Regions from separate parts of the Tumebacillus amylolyticus genome, predicted to be linked through region 2. Evidence: riboswitches for the same ligand, from Rfam matches in the RefSeq annotation. Region 2 holds a riboswitch; the other holds the start of a gene.
What was found. A riboswitch is a leader RNA that binds a small molecule or an ion and turns the genes downstream of it on or off. The one in region 2 is predicted to bind cyclic di-AMP.
Positions count from the first base shown of each region.

Region 1: linked by a shared signal. The riboswitch ahead of JJB07_RS03245 (ABC transporter ATP-binding protein) and the one ahead of JJB07_RS11805 (C40 family peptidase) in region 2 are both predicted to bind cyclic di-AMP.

Region 1 covers NZ_JAEQNB010000001.1:684,778-688,989, reverse strand. The annotation lists gene JJB07_RS03255 (ABC transporter substrate-binding protein) at 1-229, opposite strand, end outside; gene JJB07_RS03250 (ABC transporter permease) at 251-946, opposite strand; gene JJB07_RS03245 (ABC transporter ATP-binding protein) at 897-2,042, opposite strand; cyclic di-AMP (ydaO/yuaA leader) riboswitch at 2,206-2,357, opposite strand; gene JJB07_RS03240 (cation:proton antiporter) at 2,413-3,675, opposite strand; gene JJB07_RS03235 (chromate transporter) at 3,863-4,212, opposite strand, start outside.
Region 2 covers NZ_JAEQNB010000003.1:365,544-369,755, reverse strand. The annotation lists gene JJB07_RS11820 (sigma-54-dependent transcriptional regulator) at 1-379, shown strand, start outside; gene JJB07_RS11815 (PTS sugar transporter subunit IIB) at 376-678, shown strand; gene JJB07_RS11810 (PTS sugar transporter subunit IIC) at 683-2,023, shown strand; cyclic di-AMP (ydaO/yuaA leader) riboswitch at 2,143-2,277, shown strand; gene JJB07_RS11805 (C40 family peptidase) at 2,284-2,976, shown strand; gene JJB07_RS11800 (carbon starvation CstA family protein) at 3,111-4,212, shown strand, end outside.

The DNA of each region.
Region 1 (4,212 bases), on a different contig from region 2:
CGTCCGTGCCGCCGAGGTAGGATTTGGTTTTGACTTTGAGGTCGGTGTTTTTCTCCAACATCAGCCCGACCAAGTTCGCCATGATGTCTTGTTCCGTGAAGTTTTTGCCGACGACTGTGATTTCATCGGACGCTTTCGAACCGGTCACGGCGGAGCACCCCGTCACCAATCCGGCAAGCGAAACAGCGAGTGTACCTGCAAGCAAAGCTTTGATTGTTCCTTTTTTCAAAAAATCGTCCCCCTCGTAAAATTAGTTCAGTTCTTTTCGAATACGCAGACCTTTGGGCGTTGCCAAGCGGTCAATCCAAGCCAGAAGCAAGTCGAACACAATCGCCAGCACCGCCGCCGGAACGGCCCCTGCCAAGATAACGCCCGTATCGACCATCGAGATCCCGCGCAGGATCAAGTCGCCGAGGCCACCGGCCCCGATAAACGAAGCGAGCGTGGCCACGCCGATCGTCATGACCGTCGCGGTGCGAATACCGGCGAAGATCATCGGACGTGCGAGCGGCAGTTCCACCATTCTCAGCAATTGAAAACGCGTCATGCCCATGCCGCGTCCCGCTTCGAGAAGCGCCGAATCCACATCGAGAATGCCCGTGTAGGTATTGCGAAGGATCGGAAGCAGCGCATACGCGACCATCGCAATGATCGCCGGAACCGACCCAATGCCGAAGACGGGAATCATGAACCCAAGCAACGCAAGGCTCGGGATGGTTTGTAAGATGGAAACGAGTCCGAGAACTGCCCCTGCCAATTTACGATATCGAGTCAACAGAACGCCCAAGGGAATCGAAATCAAGATCGCCCAGAACAACGCGATCAACGAGAGCGTCATATGTTGCAGGCTCGACTCCAAGATGTCTGTCCAACGGTCAGCGAACGTCGTCAAAAGTTCATTCACCACTTGCAGCCGCCTCCTCCAGATAAGGTTTGGAAAGCACATCGACCAAGCAAGCGCGGGTTACGATCCCGACGAGTTTCCCCTCTCCGCTCACGACCGGTACGTGTCCGTAGGGTGCATCTTGCACCAACGTGATCGCATCCCACAGCGGAGTTTCGGGACGCAGGGTCGGTGCATCTGTGCGCATGACATCGGCGAGCGTCTTGGACTCCTCCGAATAGCGCTTGTAGATATCGGCCGTGTCGGCAATTCCGTGGTAGCGGCCGTCTTGATCGGCGACGAGAATCGCGGTGACCCGCTTGCGTTGCATGGTCTGCACCGCTTCGGCGAGGCCTTTGTAGCGGCTCATCTTGACCGGTTGAAGGAGCATCACGTCGGCGACGGTGAGCGCCGGTTTGGCCGCGAGACGTTTTTCCCCGATAAAACCACGTACAAAGTCGTTCACAGGATGGCGCAGAATGTGGTCAGGAGTGCCCTGCTGGATGACTTGACCGCCTTGCATGATGATGAGTTCATCGGCGATCTTCAGCGCCTCGTCCATGTCGTGCGTGACAAATACGATGGTTTTGTGGAGTTCTTGGTTTAAACGGATGAGTTCGTCTTGCAATTGTTCCCGCGTAATCGGGTCGAGCGCGGAAAACGGTTCGTCCATCAAGATGATGGGCGGATTCGCCATCAGCGCGCGTGCCACACCGACACGCTGCTGTTGGCCCCCCGACAATTCGGCGGGGTAGCGGTCACGATACGAGGCTGCATCAAGCCCGACCAGTTCCAGCAACTGATCAATCTTGGTCAGATCATGACCTTTTTTGCCATCGGTCAAACGCGGTACCAGTGAGATGTTCTCGGCGATCGTCATGTGTGGAAACAGACCGATCTGCTGGATCACATACCCGATGCGGCGGCGGAGCTCGGCGGAATTCTGCGCTTGAATGTCTTGGTTAAACACGCGGACTTCGCCTGAGGTGGACTCGATGAGGCGGTTGATCATCTTCATCGTGGTCGTCTTGCCGCACCCGGACGGTCCGACGAGCACGACGATGTTGCCCTGTGGGATCGACAAATTCAAGTTGTCGATCACCACGTTGTCCCCATACGATTTGGTGACATTGCGAAACTCGACTGCATTTCTTTTCACTTCAACATCCCCTCCCAATTGCTGGTGTACCAGGTTTGGCGGGGTCTTTTGGCTGTGAACATGCAAAAAGACCCTACCAAAAAACGATAGGGTCCGAAAAAAACTACGCAAAAAAGACCCCATCGGTTCTCATCGGGTCAATGTGTGTGAAACCTGCATGCAATTGACCCATCTCTACGCTGACGAGGTTAGCTGACGGGCTCGGGAAAGATGGTTCCCTACGAGCTTGGTATTCACCCAAGCAACGATGCGCCCCAGGAAATGTGGTTCCCCCGCTTCCCAATAGGAGTATCAGGAATTAAGCAATACCTTTAGGATAGACGACGATTGTGTTCATTGTATGTCCGTGAATAAAAAAAGAGCCACCTTTTCACAGGTGGCCTTTTTCGCGAACTTGCTGTTCCTCCAAAAGTCCCAGCTTTTTCGCGACGAACGGCGTCGTGCTGGCTTGCAAGAGCAACGTGAACAGAATCGCAACGAAAGCGATCGCCGACATCAGCTTCGCGTCTTCCAAGCCGGAGCTTCCGACGATCCCGACCAACGCGGCGGCGATGACGCCCGTTTCGCGCGTCCAGAACAGGAAGAGAATTTCGTTGCGTTTCCATTTCGCCCTGCGATCCGGCAGCAAGCAGCTCAGCACGGTGATCGGACGTGCGAGGAATACGAAGACCAAGACGACGAGCAGCCCTTGCAGTCCGTAATCCTGGAGAACGCTGAAATCGACTTGACTGCCCAGCAAGATGAAGATCAACATGCGCAACTTCAAGGACACCGCGTCGATGAACTCGTGAGCGGCGTGCTCTTGTTTGGGGAGGATGGTCAGTTTGAACGACTCCGCATTCCCGATCATCAACCCGGCGACGAACACGCTCATGAATCCGCTGGCATGAATCCACTCCGCACCCAAGTACGCGGCGAGCACCGTAATGACGATGACCATCGGGGCAAACTCCCGAAGCAGACCGCGGTCGTTCTCGGAGATTAGGAAAGCGGCGATCCATCCGACGATGGCGCCGACGACGATCCCGCCCAATGCGAGCTGTGCGAACTGCAACCCGATCGAGCCCCACTCGACGGCGGCTCCGGTCGTCATCAACAGCGAGAACACAACGGTCGCCATGATCGCCCCGGTCGCATCGGTAAACGCCGACTCCGTGATGACCGTCTGGCTGACTTTGCGACGCACGGGAAACTTTTGAAAGATCGGCACGAGAGCCGCCGGGTCTGTGGAAGCCAAGATTGACCCGAGCAACAGCGCCGGCATAAACGACATGTCGAAAATCCAGACTGCGGCGACGGCGACCACGAGAGCCGTCACGACAACCCCGAGTGTTGAAAGCAACGTGATCGTCCGCCAGACTTCCTTGAGCACGGACAGGCGCGTAATCATGCCGCCGTGGAAGAGGATGAACGACGCCCCGAACAGGAGAATCGCTTGATTGGCGGTCGATTCGGATCGGATGTCCACCAGATCCAATACGGATGGCGAGAGCAACATCCCGATGAGGATGAACAGCACCACGTCCGGGATGCGCAGCTTTTCGGAGAGCTTCCCGCCAAGCGTCCCTACGAAGAAGACAAGTAAGATTGCCGTTAAAAAGGTTTGAGCGAGTTCGACAGCATGAGAATGCATGAATACCTCCTGCGAGCACGGTTTATATACTCAATTTTACCACACCGCTTCTGAGGTCTAGGGTGCCCCAAAGACGGGTAGCGTCTCTTAGCTAACCCTCGATTCGTTTTTCTGCCGTAGTCTCGCCGCGTGCTCTAGGGACAATCGTGAAAAATCAAGTTCTTCCTTCCTATTAAAAGGGGAGCTTCTAGTACAAGAGGCTCCCAATCCCACCACACACGAGGACTACCACCCACGCGGGTACTTTCCAAAAAACCAACAACCCGAATGTCAACAACGCCAACGCCACGTCTATCGGTTCTCGGATCGCCTTGGTCCAGACCGGATTGTACAAGGCAGCGAGCAGAATGCCGACCACCGCTGCGTTGATTCCATTCAACACCGCTTGAACCTTCGGCATCCCCCGCAGAGTCGACCAAAACGGCAGAGAGCCACCCACCAGCAAGAACGACGGGAGAAAAATGGCGACCGTGGCGATCACGGCCCCTTTCCAACCTGCCAGAATTGCACCTATGTATGAGGCGAACGTAAACAGCG
Region 2 (4,212 bases):
TGGAGAAGAGCCGCAGACGCCGGTGTGGGAAGCGTTGATTGAGACGTTGCGCCGCACCGTGCGCCGGGTCAATCCGTACTTCCTCGTGCCGGAGATTGTGAAAGCACTCGAAGAACTTGCCCAGATCTGGGGGCGCGAGATCGATGTCGATTTGCAAATTGGCGTGACGATGCATCTCGTCATGGCGATTGAACACCGCATGCAACGCGGCGTATGGCCGACCGAAGAACGGGGCGAACTGCCGCCGCCGATTCAAGGGGGCGATCAGATTCTGCACGCGTTGCAGAGCGTGACCGATGCATTAGGAATTGAAGTTCCGGCTTGTGAGTTGGGACATCTCTGGAGATTGTTGGCGCAAGGGGAGGTAGTACGTGGATGAACAGCATCGTGTTGGTTTGCTCCTTTGGCCTGTCCACGTCGCTTCTGGTGAACTCGATGGAGACGGCCGCCAAGGAAGCGGGTGTACAAGCGCAGATTCGGGCGATTGGCAGCAATGAAGTCCAGGATCACGTGGAGGAGGCGGATGTGTTCTTGATTGCGCCGCAAGTGCGCTATTTGATGAACTCGATCGCCGCTCACGGTCGCCCGGCCGGCGTGATTGAGGGCCGGACCTACGCGCTCGCCGATGGTGCTGGGGCGTTGCGTCAAGCGCTTGCCTTGATGGAGCAGGGAGTCTGACCTCATGAACAAACTCCTGCTTTTCATGGAACGCACGATTTTGCCCGTGACTGCACGGGTCGTGGAGAACCGCTATATGCAGGCGATCCGCAATGCTTTTATTGGAAGCGCGTTGCCGATGATCATCGTCGGCTCGATTTTCTTGATCTTTGCCATTCCTCCACTGCCCGAAGGCATTCAGGACGGCGTGCTGGGGGCAATCAATGCGTGGTTGACCGACGCTCGACCGATGCTGATGGTTCCGTTTCAGCTCACATTCGGTCTCATTGCGTTCTGGGTCTGCTACGGGGTTGCCGAAAGTCTCGCCAAGCACTACAAGATCGACGGCGGGCGAGTGGGGTTGATGGCGATGGCGACACTGTTGGTGTTCTGCCTGCCGGTGGGCGTTCGACAGGAGGGGCATCTCATCGGATTGCACGCGATCCGGCTCGATCAATTTCTCGACAATCTCGGCGCGGTGGGGCTGTTTGTGTCGATGCTGACCGGCATCGGTGTCGCAGAACTCAATCGCTTTCTGCTCCGGCGCGGATTGATCCTCAAGATGCCGCCCGCCGTCCCGCCGAACGTCTCAAAGTCGTTTGAGATGATGATTCCTGCCTTTCTCGCGGTGGGAGGTGCGTTTCTGCTGGAATGGTGGGTGACGACAACGTTTTCGCCGCACCCGCTCGACCCGGCAACGGCCTTGACCTTGCCGCAGGTCGTCATGGCGAAACTGAGCTTCCTCGTGCAAGCCTCAGATACGTTGCCTTCCGCGATCTTGCAGATTTGGCTGATGATGTTGCTCTGGGCGGTCGGAATCCACGGGATGAACGTCGTTTCTTCGGTCGCCTACCCGCTTTGGCAGACCAACCTCAGTGAGAACATCCAAGCGCTGGGAGCAGGGGAGCCGGCGACACACATCGTGTCGGAGCCGTTTTTTCATATGTATGCGCACTTGGGCGGTTCGGGGGCGACGCTTCCGTTGGTGTTCTTTCTGTTACGATCGAAAGTCCAGCAGTTGAAACAGGTCGGGCGAGTGGCGCTGGTGCCGGGGCTGTTCAACATCAACGAGCCTGTCGTGTTCGGCGTACCGATTGCGTTAAACCCCATCCTCGTCCTGCCGCTCTTGTTGGCTCCCACGGTGATCGTGACGGTGAACTTCCTCGCGATGCACACCGGGCTCGTCCCTGTGCCGACCGTACAACCGCCGCTGACGATGCCGGTGTTTCTCGGAGGCTTTCTCGCGGACGGTTCGTGGCGGGGAGCTGTGTTGCAAGGTGTGGACCTCGTGATCGCAGGGCTGATCTACTATCCGTTCTTCAAACTCTATGAAAAAAAGATCTCTCACTTCGCGGACGGCGAATGAGAGACCGTTTTTATTTTGAAATCGCTTTCATTCTTGATCTTTCACTTGTCGAAATTATTTTCTGCCTAGAATCTCTCATTTCGTTGATTTCTGACAATTTGTATGGTAGACTTTCATCATGTCGAAATTGGCCGAATCTGGTAAGCAAACCAGTACGGGGGACTTATTTTCATGGGGTGAACCGCCTGCGGGCGGAAGGGTTACTCTCGACCCGAACCCGTCAACTAACCTCGGAGGCCGCTTGGGGAGGAAATTTCATTTTGAAGCGTATTGTACAAGCTTTGTTTGTTGCTGCCCTCGTCTTTGTTGCGCCGTCTCTGTCTACTGTGCAAGCACATGCAGCTGTTCCGTACGGACAGACCCTCATCACCATTGGATCGACCGGCAATGATGTTACTCAAGTGCAGGCGGACCTCCGACTGCTCGGCTACTTTACATACCCGGAGAACACCGGCTACTACGGTGAGATCACCGCAGACGCCGTTCGCGCGTTCCAACGCGACCACGGAATCGAAGTCAACGGCAAAGTGGGCACGGAAACCGGCCCGGCGATTCAAGCAGCTGCGTCGAAACTCCGCGCTGCGAAAGGCACGACCACAGCAGATCAAGTCATCGACACGGCTGAGAAGTACCTCGGCACCCCGTATGCATGGGGCGGGCGCACTCCGTCCGGCTTTGATTGCTCCGGCTTCGTCGGCTATGTTCTGTCACAGTACGACGTCTCCGCACCGCGCACGGCAGCTGACATGTACGCAAGCGGCTCCGGCGTTGACTCGCTCAAAGCGGGCGATCTCGTGTTCTTCACCACCTACGGCGCTGGTGCGACCCATGTGGGTCTCTACATCGGCAACGACCAGTTCATCTCCGCGACGTCTTCGCACGGTGTGAAGATCGACTCTCTCCACGACAGCTATTGGGGCCCGCGTTACATCGGAGCTCGTTCCTATCTATAAGCGTTTAGAACCGACCGGATCCGAAACGGTCGGTTTTTTTATCGATAAGGATGATAATTTCACAAAGTTGTCGTATAATTCTAATAGTAAAACGGTTTCATATATTCCGTTACTTGAAGGGGGAGCTTCACACCGTGAACAAAAATTTGCTCTCGATCCTGATCTGGACGGTGGTCTCAGTCCTCGGCGGCGTAGCGTTTGCGCTGCTTGCGATCAACAACGGCGAGACGATTTCCGCATCTTGGATCGTCATCGCAGCCGTCTGCACGTATGCCATCGGGTATCGCTTCTACTCGAAATACATGGCGAAAAACGTCTTTGGCCTCGATGACAAGCGGGCAACGCCTGCTGAAATCAACGACGACGGCAAAGACTATGTCCCCACCAACAAGTGGGTGTTGTTCGGTCACCACTTCGCAGCGATTGCAGGTGCCGGTCCGTTGGTCGGTCCGATCCTCGCCGCGCAGATGGGGTACTTGCCCGGCATGATCTGGATTCTCGTCGGCGTCGTGCTCGGCGGTGCCGTCCAAGACTTCGTGATTCTGTTCGGCTCGATGCGCCGCAACGGGAAATCGCTCGGTCAAATTGCCAAAGACGAGATCGGGCCGTTTGGCGGCACACTCGCTTTGGTCGGTGTCTTGGCGATCATGGTCATTTTGATCGCAGTTCTGGCAATGGTCGTCGTCAATGCGATGTTCCATTCTCCGTGGGCTACCTTCACAGTGTTCGCAACGCTTCCGATCGCTCTGTTCATGGGCGTGTACATGCGCTTCATCCGTCCGGGTCGCGTCTTGGAAGGCTCCGTGATCGGGTTCGTTCTGTTGATGCTCGCACTTTATTTCGGCCAAGTTGTGGCTGATTCGTCCATCGCGCACTACTTTGACTATGAGAAAACCACCCTCGCGTGGATGCTCATGGGGTATGGCTTCATCGCTTCCATCTTGCCGGTTTGGCTCTTGCTTGCACCGCGCGACTACTTGTCTTCGTTCTTGAAGATCGGCACCATCGGTTTGCTCGCGATCGGTATCTTGATCGTCCGTCCGGAGATCCACATGCCGAAGATCACGAGCTTCCTCGACGGCTCCGGCCCGGTCTTTGCAGGTCCGTTGTTCCCGTTCCTGTTCATCACGATCGCATGTGGGGCGATTTCCGGTTTCCACGCTCTCGTTTCGTCGGGCACCACGCCGAAAATGGTGCAAAAGGAATCCCACGCACGCTTCATCGGGTACGGCGGTA